One region of the Streptomyces sp. 11x1 genome, then DNA from elsewhere that is predicted to be linked to it. Evidence: riboswitches for the same ligand, from Rfam matches in the RefSeq annotation. Region 1 holds a riboswitch; the other holds the start of a gene.
The links. Region 1 has a riboswitch for glycine ahead of gcvT (glycine cleavage system aminomethyltransferase GcvT). Riboswitches for the same ligand answer to the same signal wherever they lie in the genome.
Positions count from the first base shown of each region.

Region 2: linked by a shared signal. The riboswitch ahead of gcvP (aminomethyl-transferring glycine dehydrogenase) and the one ahead of gcvT (glycine cleavage system aminomethyltransferase GcvT) in region 1 are both predicted to bind glycine.

Region 1 is NZ_CP122458.1:3,110,437-3,117,774, forward strand. Features, by position in the region: gene P8T65_RS13470 (ABC transporter permease) at 1-550, opposite strand, end outside; gene P8T65_RS13475 (enhanced serine sensitivity protein SseB C-terminal domain-containing protein) at 1,124-1,879, opposite strand; gene P8T65_RS13480 (enhanced serine sensitivity protein SseB) at 2,084-2,860, opposite strand; gene P8T65_RS13485 (AAA family ATPase) at 2,935-3,612, opposite strand; glycine riboswitch at 3,824-3,922, shown strand; gene gcvT (glycine cleavage system aminomethyltransferase GcvT) at 4,093-5,220, shown strand; gene gcvH (glycine cleavage system protein GcvH) at 5,340-5,717, shown strand; gene glyA (serine hydroxymethyltransferase) at 5,736-7,001, shown strand; gene P8T65_RS13505 (L-serine ammonia-lyase) at 7,112-7,338, shown strand, end outside.
Region 2 is NZ_CP122458.1:9,070,271-9,077,608, forward strand. Features, by position in the region: gene P8T65_RS39885 (MerR family transcriptional regulator) at 1-320, shown strand, start outside; gene P8T65_RS39890 (DNA polymerase IV) at 414-1,775, shown strand; gene P8T65_RS39895 (PRC-barrel domain-containing protein) at 2,018-2,386, opposite strand; glycine riboswitch at 2,511-2,607, shown strand; gene gcvP (aminomethyl-transferring glycine dehydrogenase) at 2,780-5,665, shown strand; gene P8T65_RS39905 (DUF5999 family protein) at 5,783-5,983, opposite strand; gene P8T65_RS39910 (hypothetical protein) at 6,393-6,977, opposite strand.

The DNA of each region.
Region 1 (7,338 bases):
CGCCGCCCTGGAGCGTCGCGGAGATGGCGATGGCGAACAGCAGCAGCGGGAACGCCAGGAAGGTGTCCATCAGCCGGCTCACGATCGTGTCGACCCGGCCGCCGTAGTAGCCGGCGACCAGGCCCAGCACCACGCCGATGGCGTTCGACAGGAGCGTCGCGCCGAAGGCCACCACCAGGGAGACCCAGGAGCCCTCCAGGATGCGGGCGAGGATGTCGCGGCCGAACTTCGGCTCGACACCGAGCGGGTGGTCCCAGCTCATCCCGCCGAAGTCACCCTTGGGGAGGGAGGTGTTGGGGTCGATCAGGTCCTGGTTGAAGGCGTTGGGGTCGAGGCCGAGCAGCGACTGCAGGGGCCGGGAGAGGGCCGCGATCAGGATCAGCAGGACGACGATGATGCCGCCGGCGACCGCCACCTTGTCGCGCTTGAAGCGGGTCCAGGCGATCTGACCGAGGGAACGGCCCTCGATCTTCTCGGCCTCGACACCTTCCAGCACGGCTTCGGGCTGAGCGTCGGTCTGCGCCCCAGTGGTCTCGATCGGTGCGGTCACAGTGACCCGACCCTCCTCGCCGGTGGTAACCGGCCTTCACCCGCCGCGGATTACGGCTTTGTCGACTTTCCATCGATCACGGGATCCGTCGATCCCGCATCTGACTGGGGGAGTCTTCAACGTCTCCGCGATCACCCGCCAGATCTGGCGGGGAAAGTATGCACAACCGTGATGCGGCGCCGGGGATTCCGTTATCCGAACACGGGGTAGCGCCTCCCGGACGGGAGACAGTCGGGGCATATGGGGTGAATCGCCGGAATCCATGGCCATCCGCGGCCCTCTACGCGCGAAGAGTGCGTCAAGGAGAGGACCGCGTCTCACAGACCGGAGAGCGCATCCGCGTCACCACGGGTGCACGCCGGACCCCGACAAACCGCCCCGGCCTTCACCTGTGCAAACTTGTGGGCGCTTCGCGGGTGCGGTCGAGTTTCGAACGATTCCCCCGGCGGCCCCGCACGCCCGAGCCGTGAGGGCGGTCGGGGCGCCGGAGCGCGCAGCGAACACCAGAAGAGCACAGCTGTGGGAAGCGGTGCGTGAGCGAAGAGCACGCACTCTCGGCGGAGGCCGGGGGCGTCAGTACGAGGGCGGCCCCGGGTAGCCGTACCCTGCGGCCGGGGCCTGGGCGGGGGCCGGGGCGTGGGCCTCGCGGTCGTAGAAGGGGCGGGCGCCCGCGCGCAGCCACATGGCGACCGGGTCGTACTCGTCGGACATGGCGACGGTGGAGACGGGCAGCCCGTCCGGGACCGCGCCGACGGACTGCTGCATCATCGCCCGCACCGAGTCGACGGCCGGCGGCGAGGTGTCGTACACGTCGAGGCCGATGGCCAGGTACGGCGCGCCGAGCGCGGGCTGCACCCAGGCGCGGCGCAGCGAGCGCACGGCGGGCGTGCGGTGGGCGTTCTGTGTCAGCAGGGCGTAGAACTGCGGGATCTCGATGGCCGGTTCGGACAGTCTGAGGGGGCCGGCGGGCTGCCGCTCCAGGCCGGTCGCGATCCGGCGCAGGTCGAGCCAGGGAATGCCGACGCCGCCGCCCGGCGCGTGCGGGTTGAGCCAGAGGCCGTAGTGGTCGGGGTAGAGGGTGCGGGCCACGTCGAGGCCGTCGACCACCTCGTAACTGCGGTTCCAGCCACTGGCGGAGAGCTCCTGGGCGGAGGTCACACACGGGGCGTAGTTGAACCCGTCGACTTCCATGTTCCCGTACTGGGCGTCCGGGGAGCCCGCCTGGCCGTGCCAGAGCAGCATCCAGATCTGGCCGGAGGACGGGGTGGCGAGGGCACGCAGCAGCGCCTCGTAGGCGTCGTAACGCCCCGGCGTCACCTGGCGCAGCATGTGCTCGACGTTGCCGCTGCCGCTCACGTTGGCCGCCCTTCGGTGTTGGACCTTGGTTTTGGGAACAGCTTAGGTGGTGGACAGGTTGAGCCGGTCAGGGCTCGGGGGTTGCGGTGACCTGCGGACCGCGGGTCGTGCGGGGTTGATCGCGCCCACGCGGCGGAGCCGCATAGGGCACAGCCCCGCGCCCCTTCGGCGCGCTGGTCAGTAGCCCTGTTGGTAGAAGGGGCGTACCTTTTCGCGGAGCCAGTCGCCCACCGGGTCCTGGGCCACGTCCAGGAAGACCATGTTGACCGGCCAGGGGACGGGCGCCTTGGTGAGGACCCGGCCGAGGGCGGCGAGGGGGAGGGAGCGGTCCGCCTCCCAGGAGACCAGCTCGACGCCGATGAACATCACGGGGTCGGCGGTCTCGACGGTGGCGAGGCAGCGGCGGGCGGAGAGGACGACTCCGGTGCCGGCGAACTCGGCGGAGGCCGCGGCCAGGAAGTCCACCGGATCCTCCTGCCAGTCCGGTTCGAAGAGGCGGACCCGCGCACCGCTCGCCGTTCCGTCCAGCGGGGTCCGGCCGGCCCGGCACAGCTCGGCCACGGCGGGCGGCGGCAGCGGGATGCCCACGACTCCGTCGGGGTTGAGGGCGAGTCCGACCTGCGGGGGCAGACCCCGCGCGAACTCGACGGCCGGGGCGATCGTGTACGACATGTGGTTGCCGACGACCTGCCGGAACTGTTCCTCGGAGCTGAAGACCGGCACGTACGCCTGCCCGTCGAACTCCATGGTCGGCAGGTCGAGCTGACCGCTCTGCGGGCCGCCGCCCTCCGGCAGCGGCACCCACACGAAGCTGCGGGCCAGCACCTCCACGATCCGCGCCCCTGCCTGGGGCACCCCGAGCGAGGCGGACAGCACCTCCTCCAGCTCGTTGCCGGGCCATCCGCCGTGCCCATGGGGATACGCCTGTGCCGGAAAGTCCGCCGGGAAGTCCATCTGCTGCCTACCGCTTTGCTCCGTGATGCTGTTGTCCCTGCACCTTAATTGCTCCCGGGGCGGGGGCGCGCCCCTCAGGAGCGTGGGAAGTCGATCCGCTTCAGGACATCGGCGGCGGCCCGGTCGATGAGGACGGCCGCCCCGCACCCCTTGGGCAGTCTCCCCTTCTCCACCGCCCGAAGCAGCCGGGTCATCGCCCCCCGGTGCCGGGCGAACGCGTACCGGGAGACGCCCCGGCCCCGCTCCCGCTGCCCGTCCCGGGCCTCGCCGGGAGTGACGTCGAGCAACAGCAGGTGCAGCGTGCCGCCCCGGCGGCGGGCCTCGCGCGCGAGCCAGTTGCGCACCCACGCCTGTGCCCCGCAGTCGTGCACGACCACGCCCTCCCCCGAGCGGAGGGCGCGTCGCAGCCCGGCGTAGTGCGCGAGGCGCACGAAGGGGCGGTAGACGGCGTACGGCAGATGGCGGGCGAAGCGGTCGTCGAAGCGGTCGCGCGTGTCCTGGGAATCGATGCGAGTGCCGGGCACGGCCCGCCGCATCAGGGTCGACTTGCCGCTGCCGGGGAGCCCGGTGACGACCACCAGGTCGTCCGGCCCGAAGGACAGCTCGTGGGGACTGCGCCCGGACCGCCCCCGGAGGTCGCGGACGACCGCCCTCGGGAACGGGCCGCAGGCCGCACCGGCCGGTGCGATGGGCTGCTTGGGCATCGCGACACCCGAGGTCGTCGCGTACGCCCTGGTCCTGTTCACCGTGATCGTCCTCCCCGGGGTATGGAGGTCCCATCCCCACAGACCGTAAAGAAAAGGTAATGCCCGATCCCTCCTGATTCAGTCCTCGTATGGCCACAAGAGTGCTACGGACCGCTGTGCCCGGCTCCCCTCCGTCGTCCCCCACCTCTCGAAGCTCCCCCTGCCGCCCCGCGTCGATGCGTGCAATGATGTCCGCGCCAACTGCATACCGGCCGCTTGAATCCGCGCGGGAGAGCTCCCAGCAGTCCATCGCTGGGGCGCCGAAGGAGCAAGTACCTCCCTTGAATCTCTCAGGCCCAGATACCGCGCGGGCGAGGCACATCTGAAAAGCGGGCCGCACCTCTCCTTTACGGGGGGCCGGCTCCACCCACGGTGCAAGTCACGACCACCGGTACGTACGGTCGTGGTGAACCTCTCAGGTTCCGATGACAGATGGGGAGGACTTTCCCTCGCCTGTCGCCTGTCTTGCACTGGGAGCAGAATCCGATGAGCAGCAGCTCCACCACTGAACCGCGCCGTACCGCGCTCGACGCCCTGCACCGCTCGCTCGGCGCGACGATGACCGACTTCGCGGGCTGGGACATGCCCCTGCGCTACGGCTCCGAGCGGGACGAGCACCTCGCCGTCCGCACGAAGGCCGGCCTCTTCGACCTCTCCCACATGGGCGAGATCACGGTGACCGGACCGCAGGCCGCAACTCTCCTGAACCACGCCCTCGTGGGCAACATCGGCAGCGTCGGCGTCGGCCGTGCCCGCTACACCATGATCTGCCGCGAGGACGGCGGCATCCTCGACGACCTGATCGTCTACCGGCTGGGCGAGACCGAGTACCTGGTCGTCGCGAACGCCTCCAACGCCCAGGTGGTGCTGGACGCGCTCGTGGAGCGTTCCGCCGGCTTCGACGCCGAGGTGCGCGACGACCGGGACGCCTATGCGCTGCTGGCCGTGCAGGGCCCCGAGTCGCCCGGGATCCTGGCCTCCCTCACCGACGCCGACCTCGACGGCCTGAAGTACTACGCGGGGCTGCCCGGCACGGTCGCCGGGGTGCCCGCGCTGATCGCCCGCACCGGCTACACCGGCGAGGACGGCTTCGAGCTGTTCGTGAAGCCGGAGCACGCGGTCGAGCTGTGGCAGGCGCTGACGAAGGCGGGCGAGGGCGTCGGCCTGGTGCCGTGCGGGCTGTCCTGCCGGGACACGCTCCGGCTGGAGGCGGGCATGCCGCTGTACGGGCATGAGCTGTCGACCGCGCTGACGCCCTTCGACGCCGGGCTCGGGCGGGTCGTGAAGTTCGAGAAGGAGGGCGACTTCGTGGGCCGCGCGGCCCTGCGCGAGGCCGCCGAGCACGCCAACCACGAGCCGCCGCGCGTCCTCGTCGGGCTGGTCGCCGAGGGCCGCCGGGTGCCGCGCGCCGGCTACCCGGTCGTCGCCGACGGCCAGGTGATCGGCGAGGTCACCTCGGGCGCCCCCTCCCCCACGCTGGGCAAGCCGATCGCGATGGCGTACGTCGACGCCGCGCACTCCGCGCCGGGTACGGCCGGTGTGGGCGTGGACATCCGGGGCAGCCACGAGCCGTACGAGGTCGTGGCGCTGCCCTTCTACAAGCGCCAGAAGTAGACACTGGGCGCGCGGCGGCCCGGCCCGAGCGTGACACTGGGCACATTCGCGCTGCTCAACAGCGGTTTCAGCAGTCCCCCCTTCATCACCACTCCCTCGCGTACAGGAGAATTCAGGCCATGAGCAACCCCCAGCAGCTGCGCTACAGCAAGGAGCACGAGTGGCTGTCGGTCGCCGAGGACGGCGTCTCGACGGTCGGCATCACGGAGTTCGCGGCGAACGCGCTCGGCGATGTCGTCTACGCCCAGCTCCCCGAGGTGGGCTCCACGGTGACCGCGGGCGAGACCTGTGGCGAACTGGAGTCCACGAAGTCGGTCAGCGACCTGTACTCGCCGGTCTCCGGTGAGATCACCGAGATCAACGAGGACGTCGTGAGCGACCCGTCGCTGGTGAACACCGCCCCCTTCGAGGGCGGGTGGCTGTTCAAGGTGCGCGTCGCGGAGGAGCCGGACGACCTGCTCTCCGCCGACGAGTACGTCGCCCACACCGCCGGCTGAGAAGACGAGGTCGTACGCATGTCGCTTCTGAACACGCCCCTGCACGAGTTGGACCCGGACGTCGCGGCCGCCGTCGACGCCGAGCTGCACCGTCAGCAGTCCACCCTGGAGATGATCGCCTCGGAGAACTTCGCTCCGGTGGCGGTCATGGAGGCGCAGGGGTCGGTCCTGACCAACAAGTACGCCGAGGGCTACCCGGGCCGCCGCTACTACGGCGGCTGTGAGCATGTCGACGTCGCCGAGCAGATCGCCATCGACCGGGTGAAGGAGCTGTTCGGCGCCGAGTACGCCAACGTGCAGCCGCACTCGGGCGCCTCCGCCAACCAGGCCGCGCTGTTCGCCCTCGCCCAGCCCGGCGACACCATCCTCGGGCTGGACCTGGCGCACGGCGGCCACCTCACCCACGGCATGCGGCTGAACTTCTCGGGCAAGCAGTTCGAGGTCGTCGCCTACCACGTGGACACCGCGACCGGCCTGGTCGACATGGCGGAGCTGGAGCGCCTGGCCAAGGAGCACCGGCCCAAGGTGATCATCGCGGGCTGGTCGGCGTACCCGCGTCAGCTGGACTTCGCGGAGTTCCGCCGGATCGCCGACGGGGTCGGCGCCCGTCTGTGGGTGGACATGGCGCACTTCGCGGGTCTGGTCGCGGCCGGGCTGCACCCCAACCCGGTGCCCTACGCCGACGTGGTCACCTCCACGACCCACAAGACGCTCGGCGGGCCGCGCGGCGGCATCATCCTGGCGAAGAAGGAGTTCGCGAAGAAGCTGAACTCCTCGGTGTTCCCCGGTTTCCAGGGCGGCCCGCTGGAGCACGTCATCGCGGCGAAGGCGGTGTCCTTCAAGGTCGCCGCGTCGGAGGAGTTCAAGGAGCGCCAGCGGCGCACGGTCGAGGGCGCGCGGATCCTGGCGGAGCGGCTGACGGCCCCGGACGCCCGTGAGGCCGGTGTCGACGTGCTCTCCGGCGGCACCGACGTGCATCTGATCCTGGTCGACCTGCGCCATTCCGAGCTGGACGGGCAGCAGGCCGAGGACCGCCTCCACGAGGTCGGCATCACCGTCAACCGCAACGCGGTCCCCAACGACCCGCGTCCGCCGATGGTCACCTCCGGCCTGCGCATCGGCACGCCCGCGCTGGCCACCCGCGGCTTCACCGCCGAGGACTTCACCGAGGTCGCCGACGTCATCGCCGAGGCGCTCAAGCCGGCCTACGACGCCGAGGCGCTCAAGACCCGGGTCAAGGCACTCGCCGACAAGCACCCGCTCTACCCGGGGCTGGGGAAGTAACCCGGGCTTCACCGGCCCGTAGTCCCGCTTTTCCGGGGCACCGCGCACACTGGGAAGTGAGCGCGGTGCCCCACCCCCTGCACAACCCTCCCCCGTTCTGAGGAGTCACCGTGGCCATCTCGGTCTTCGACCTGTTCTCGATCGGCATCGGCCCGTCCAGCTCCCACACGGTCGGCCCGATGCGGGCCGCCCGGATGTTCGCCCGCCGGCTGCGCAACGAGGAACTGCTCGCGGGCGTCGCCTCCGTACGCGTCGAGCTGTACGGCTCGTTGGGCGCGACCGGTCACGGCCACGGCACCCCCAAGGCCGTGCTGCTGGGTCTGGAGGGCGCCTCACC
Region 2 (7,338 bases), 6.0 Mb from region 1:
AACGGTTCCTCGACACGGGGGTGTCGCTGCAGAACATCCGCAGCGCCGTCCAGCACCTGAGGGAGCGGGGCTTCAGTGATCTGGAGCGGATGACGCTGATGAGCGACGGGGCGACGGTCTACGAGTGCACCTCGCCCGACGAGGTCCACGCCCTGCTCCAGGGCGGCCAGGGGGTCTTCGGGATTGCCGTGGGGGTCGTTTGGCGTGATGTGGAAAGCGCTCTCTCCCAGCTGCACGGAGAACGGGTCGACACCGGGGAGACATTCGTGGGACACAACCCGTCGGACGAGTTGGCGCGGCGACGCAACCGGGCGGTCTGAGAGGCCGGCGCGGGGCCGGGAGGTGTGAGCAGCGATGCCGTCGTCGACGCGGGACATGGGGCATTGTCAGTGGCGTAGGGCAGCATCGGACATGTGAGAACCGCGCCCACCATCCTGCATCTCGACATGGATGCCTTCTATGCCTCGGCGGAGCAGGCGTCCAAGCCGAGTCTGCGCGGGAAAGCCGTTGTGGTGGGCGGGTTGGGGCCCCGGGGAGTGGTCGCGACCGCCTCGTACGAGGCGCGGGTCTTCGGGGTGCACTCGGCGATGCCGATGGCGCAGGCGCGTCGGCTCGCTCCCAACGCCGCGTATCTCACGCCGCGCTTCACGTTCTACCGGGCGATCAGCGATCAGGTCATGGGGCTCTTGCGGGATCTGTCTCCACTGGTGGAGCCGTTGAGCCTGGACGAGGCGTTCGTGGACCTGGAGGCCGGAGGAGCGGCCTGGGACGAGGAGTCCGCGCGGCTGGTGGGGGTGCGGTTGCGGGCGGACATACGGGCGGTGACCGCGCTCACCGGCTCCGTGGGGCTCGCGGCCTCCAAGATGATCGCGAAGATCGCTTCCGAGCAGGCCAAGCCGGACGGGCTGGTGCTGATCGAGCCCGGGACCGAGCGGGCGTTGTTGGGGCCGATGTCCGTACGGATCCTGCCGGGCGTGGGGCCGGCGACCGGGGACCATCTGCGGCGGGCAGGGATCGCCACGGTCGAGGAGATCGTGGAGGCCGGGGAGGACGAGATCGTCCGGCTGCTGGGCAAGGCGCACGGGCACGGGCTGTACGCGATGGCGCTGGCGCGGGACGACCGCGCGGTCGTGGCCGAGCGGGACACCAAGTCGGTGTCGGTGGAGGACACGTACGACGTCGACATCCATGACCGGGTGCGGGTGCGGATGGAGGTGCAGCGGCTCGCGGACCGGTGTGTGCGGAGGCTGCGGGGGGCCGGGCTGTCGGGGCGGACGATCGTGCTGAAGGTGCGGCGGTACGACTTCTCGACGCTGACCCGGTCCGAGACGTTGCGGGGGCCCACGGACGACCCCACGGTGGTGCGGGAGGCGGCGGGGCGGCTGCTGGAGGCCGTGGACACGACAGGTGGTGTGCGGCTGCTGGGGGTGGGCGTCAGCGGTCTCGCCGACTACACGCAGGAGGACCTGTTCGCGCAGGCGGCCGGTGAGGTGGGTCCTGTCCAGGACGATGCCGGGGCCGCCGGGGTCGCTGTGGATGCGCCCGCTGTCGAGGAGCGTGCGGGTGGGGAGCGGCAGTGGAGAGCCGGGCACGACGTGCGCCATGCCGAGTACGGGCACGGGTGGGTGCAGGGAAGTGGACTGGGGCGGGTGACCGTGCGGTTCGAGACGCCGGACGACGTGGAGCCCGGGCGTGTGCGGACGTTCCGGACCGACGATCCGGAGCTGGAACCGGCTGAGCCGTTGCCGTTGGTGCAGGGTGGGGTGCGGGGCTGAGCAAGGCTGGGCGCCGCCGGGCCGTGCCGCCGGGGCTGAGCGCCGTCGCGGCGGGGATCAGGGGCAGGCCGGGAATGAAAGGGCGGTGGCTCGCGAGAGGGCCGGGGGTGGCGGCCCCGGGAGGGCCCGTGCCGGGTCAGGCGGGTGGCCGGCTCGGGGGAGGGCCGGACGGGTCGCCGACTCGCGGGAGGGTCGGGCGGATGGTCGGCTCGGGGGGAGGGCCGGTTCGGGGAGGGGCGGGGTCAGGTGTCGTCCTTGCCTGCTGTGTTGCCGAAGTCGTGGTCCAGGGGTGGGGGTGGGGCCGTGTCCAGGCCGTAGTGGTGGTAGAGCTGGAGTTCCTGTTCCGGGGAGAGGTGGCGGCCCACGCCGAAGTCGGGGGCGTCCTTGATGAGGGAGCGTTCGAAGGGAACGCGGAGGGTGCCCTCGACCAGTTCGCTGGGCTCCAGGGGGACGAAAGCGTCGCGGCCGAAGAAGCCCATGCGTATCGCGGCCCACTCGGGGATGCCCGTGGCGTCGTCGAGGTAGACCTCGTCCACGGTGCCGATCTTGCTGCCTCTGCGGTCGAACGCCTTGCGGCCGATCAGGTTGCGCGGATCGATGTCGGTCTGCACGGGCCCTCCATATGGTCGCAAAACAGTCACACATCGTGTCTCATGACTACGAAAAGGCACATCGGGGGCGGCGGCCACTCGAAGGTGAGTGCGTTGACCGCGCTGATACGCTGGCAGCGGCTGTTGACCCCGTGCGGGAGAGTCCTCCGGACACCATCCGGAGGCGCCGAAGGAGCAAATCCTCCCCGGAATCTCTCAGGCCCACGTACCGCACGGACGAGGTCACTCTGGAAAGCAGAGCGGGTGTCACGGCTCCCGCTCTCACCGACGGTGAAAACCGGCCCGAACCAGGACCGGTGAAACTCTCAGGTTGAGATGACAGAGGGGGAGGCCGTCCGGGCACCCGTGCCGTGGTGCCCCTCGAAGGTCGTGTCAGACCAGGAGGCCTCCGTAATGACCGCCCATCGCATTCCGCTCTCCGAGCTCGAACAGGGAATCCCCTTCGAGCGGCGCCACATCGGCCCGGACGTCGAGGCCCGGGCCAAGATGCTCGCGCACGTCGGGTACGGCTCGCTCGACGAGCTGACGGCCGCCGCGGTGCCCGATGTGATCAAGAACGCCGAGGTGCTCGATCTGCCGGGTGCCCGCACCGAGGCCGAGGTACTGGCGGAGCTGCGTTCGCTGGCGGACCGCAACCAGGTGCTCGGGTCGATGATCGGGCTCGGGTACTACGGGACCTTCACGCCGCCCGTCATCCTGCGCAACGTCATGGAGAACCCGGCCTGGTACACCGCCTACACGCCGTATCAGCCCGAGATCTCCCAGGGGCGCCTGGAGGCACTGCTCAATTTCCAGACGGTCGTCGCCGAACTGACCGGGCTGCCCACCTCCGGGGCCTCCCTGCTCGACGAGGGCACCGCCGCCGCCGAGGCGATGGCGCTGTCCCGGCGCATGGGGAAGAACAAGAAGGGGCTCTTCCTCGTCGACGCGGACGCGCTGCCGCAGACGATCGCCGTGATCCAGACCCGTGCCGAACCGACCGGGGTCGAGGTCGTCGTTGCGGACCTGAGCGAGGGGATCCCGGCCGACATCGCCGAGCGGGAGATCAACGGGGTGCTGCTTCAGTACCCCGGCGCCTCCGGTGCCGTACGCGATCTGAAGCCGGTCGTCGAGCAGGCGCACCGGCTCGGCGCGCTGGTCACCGTCGCCGCCGACCTGCTCGCCCTCACGCTGCTGGCGTCGCCCGGTGAGCTGGGTGCCGACATCGCGGTGGGCACGACACAGCGGTTCGGTGTGCCGATGGGCTTCGGCGGTCCGCACGCGGGCTACATGGCCGTACAGGAGAAGTTCGCGCGCAGCCTGCCCGGGCGGCTCGTGGGCGTCTCCGTGGACGAGGACGGACACAAGGCGTACCGGCTCGCCCTGCAGACGCGGGAGCAGCACATCCGTCGGGAGAAGGCGACCAGCAACATCTGTACGGCTCAGGTGCTGCTCGCCGTGATGGCCGGGATGTACGCCGTCTACCACGGGCCGGAGGGGCTGCGGACCATCGCCCGGCGTACGCACCGGTACGCCACCGTGCTCGCCGCGGGGCTCGCCGCCGGTGGCATCGAGGTCGTGCACGGCGCGTACTTCGACACGCTCACCGTGCGGGTGCCCGGGCGGGCCGGTGAGGTCGTGGCGGCCGCGCGGGAACATGGCGTGAACCTGCACCCGGTGGACGCCGACCTGGTGTCGATCTCCTGCGACGAGACCACCACCCGGGCGCAGCTCGGCGCCGTGTGGACCGCGTTCGGGGTGGAGGGGGATGTCGAGGCCCTGGACGCCGCCGCCGACGACACGCTGCCCGAGGCGTTGCTGCGGTCGGACGACTACCTCACGCACCCGGTGTTCCACGAGTACCGCTCCGAGACCGCGATGCTGCGCTATCTGCGCCGGCTCGCCGACCGGGACTACGCGCTGGACCGGGGCATGATCCCGCTGGGCTCCTGCACGATGAAGCTCAACGCGACCACCGAGATGGAGCCGGTGACCTGGCCGGAGTTCGGGCAGCTGCACCCGTTCGCGCCCGCCGGGCAGGCGCAGGGGTACCTCACGCTCATCCGTGAGCTGGAGGAGCGCCTGGCGGAGGCCACCGGGTACGACAAGGTGTCGCTGCAGCCGAACGCCGGCTCGCAGGGCGAGCTGGCCGGGCTGCTGGCTGTGCGCGGCTACCACCGGGCCAACGGCGACGCGCAGCGGACCGTGTGCCTCATCCCGTCCTCCGCGCACGGCACCAACGCGGCGAGCGCCGTCATGGCCGGGATGAAGGTCGTCGTCGTGAAGACCGCCGAGGACGGCGAGATCGACGTCGAGGACCTGCGGGCGAAGATCGAGCAGTACCGTGACGAGCTGTCCGTGCTGATGATCACGTACCCGTCCACGCACGGTGTGTTCGAGGAGCACGTGGCCGACATCTGCGCGCAGGTGCACGACGCCGGTGGGCAGGTCTACGTCGACGGGGCCAACCTCAACGCGCTGGTGGGGCTCGCCAAGCCGGGACACTTCGGCGGCGACGTCTCGCACCTGAACCTGCACAAGACGTTCTGCATCCCGCACGGCGGCGGCGGTCCGGGCGTCGGGCCGGTGGCGGTGCGCGAGCACCTGGCGCCGTTCCTGCCCAACCACCCGTTGCAGCCCGCGGCCGGTCCGGAGACGGGCGTGGGCCCGATCTCGGCGGCGCCGTGGGGCTCGGCGGGCATCCTGCCCATCTCGTGGGCGTACGTCCGGCTCATGGGCGGCGAGGGGCTCAAGCGGGCCACTCAGGTGGCGGTGCTCAGCGCCAACTACATCGCCAAGCGGCTGGAGCCGCACTACCCGGTGCTCTACACCGGTCCCGGCGGGCTCGTGGCGCACGAGTGCATCGTCGACCTGCGGCCGCTGGCCAAGGCGACCGGGGTGAGCGTCGACGACATCGCCAAGCGGCTGATCGACTACGGCTTCCATGCGCCGACGATGTCGTTCCCGGTGGCCGGGACGCTGATGATCGAGCCGACCGAGTCGGAGGACCTCGGTGAGCTGGACCGGTTCTGCGACGCGATGATCGCCATCCGTGCGGAGATCGAGAAGGTCGCCTCGGGCGAGTGGCCGGCGGACGACAACCCGCTGCGCAACGCGCCGCACACGGCGGCCGCGCTCGGCGGGGAGTGGGAGCACGCCTACACCCGTGCGGAGGCGGTCTTCCCGGCCGGGGTCTCGCCCGCCGACAAGTACTGGCCGCCGGTGCGCCGGATCGACCAGGCCTTCGGCGACCGGAACCTCGTCTGCTCCTGCCCGCCGTTGGACGCTTACGCGGAGTAGTCGTCCGGGGGTACGCGTCGGGGCCGGTTCGGAGAGTGCGTTCTCCGGCCGGCCCCTCGTCTGTCCGGGCGGACGTCCCGTGCGGGGACGTTCACCCTGCGCGCACGTCTGTGCGGCTCAGGCGGCTGTCACCACGGTGCCCATCGGGCGGTGCGGTGCGATGATCTGGCCGTCCGGCAGGAGCTCACCGGTGTCCTCGAAGAGCAGAACGCCGTTGCAGAGCAGGCTCCATCCCTGCTCCGGGTGGTGCGCCACGAGTCGGGCGCCCTCCCGGTCGGCGGACTCGGCTGTCGGGCACAGTGGCTGGTGCTGGCACATGGTTGTTGGGATCTTTCGGCTTGTCGTGTGGTCTGAGTCGGCTGGTTTGTCCGACCCGCGGCTTGAAGCCTCGTTCATGGCCGCCCCCCGTTGTGATAAATCGGTCCGGTCCCAGTGTTGCCCCACGGGCGTCAATCCGCAGGCATTTCGCAGCACGGCTTCTTCACAGGTTGATGACGCATCCCTTGCGCGGACGGTTCATCCCCGCCCCCCTGTCCCTTCGGGTGGTTCGCCATGGTCGGATGGGGCTAGTCCGGTGGCGGGATAGCGACCGAATAGCTCGTACGAGCGTATTGCCGCCCGAAAGAGCGCGCATTCTCGGTGGGGGAGCAGAGGGAAAACGAGCGCCCCGCCACCGGGAAATCGGCAGCGGGGCGCGAGCGATGCGAAGAGGCGAGCCGGCCTTGGTTCAGGCGGGTGACCCCAGTAGGGGGGCGGGCGTGAGTCGGGTGGTCAGTACCGGGAGGAGATCGGCGACCCGGTGTGGGCGGTGGGCGGCGATACCGGGCGGTGCCGGCGCCAGCGGGACCAGCAGGTCGTCCGGGGCCGGATGGCCGGAGGCGCCGTCGGCGGTGGGGCCGGCGTGCAGCCAGAGCGTGATCATGTACAGCTCGGGCACGGACAACAGGCGTGGCTGGTAGGGCAGCTGCATGACCTCGGCCTGGCGCAGGGCGCGCTCGGTGGAGGTGATGTACGGGCCCTCGAAGAAGTGCGAGAACACCCAGCCGTCCGGGGTCAGCCGGGTCTCTGCGGCGGCTACGGCGCGGTCGCCGCAGCGGATCAGGAACCGCCATCCGGTGAGCCGGGCGGTGCCCGTGCCCGCCGGGGTGATCCGGTCGAGGACGTGGACGGGCAGCGGAAGTTCGGGGGTGGCGGGGCCCGAGGCGTTCTTCAGCGACGGGGTTCGCGTCTCGTGGACGGCGGTGGGAGATCCGAGTGCCATGAGGACGGTGCGCAGGGCGGGCGCGGGAGCCGGGGGGACATGCAGCGGCATGGTGGGTCGCCTCTCCATTCGACAGGCACGGTGGCGCGAGGGCGGGGGCGGACGGCGCTGTCAGCTCGCGGGGATCGGAGAGACGGGTGCCCGGGGTCCGGGTGCGTGGGTGGGTCCGCCGCGCGTGGTCCGACGGCGGGACCGAGGACCGCGAGTGCCGCTCTCAGCCTCGTTTGCAGAGTTTATACGACACGTGTTCACACAAGGTTTCGTCTAGCCGTTCCCCATATGAAGAACAAGGCGGTATCAGGTCGCCAGGAGCTGCCCATCAACCCGCTTTCTCAACAGGGAACGCCGGTGACCATGTAATACCGACGCGTAGCGGACGGCCTGTTCTCGTCGGCGCTTTTCACGAAACGCA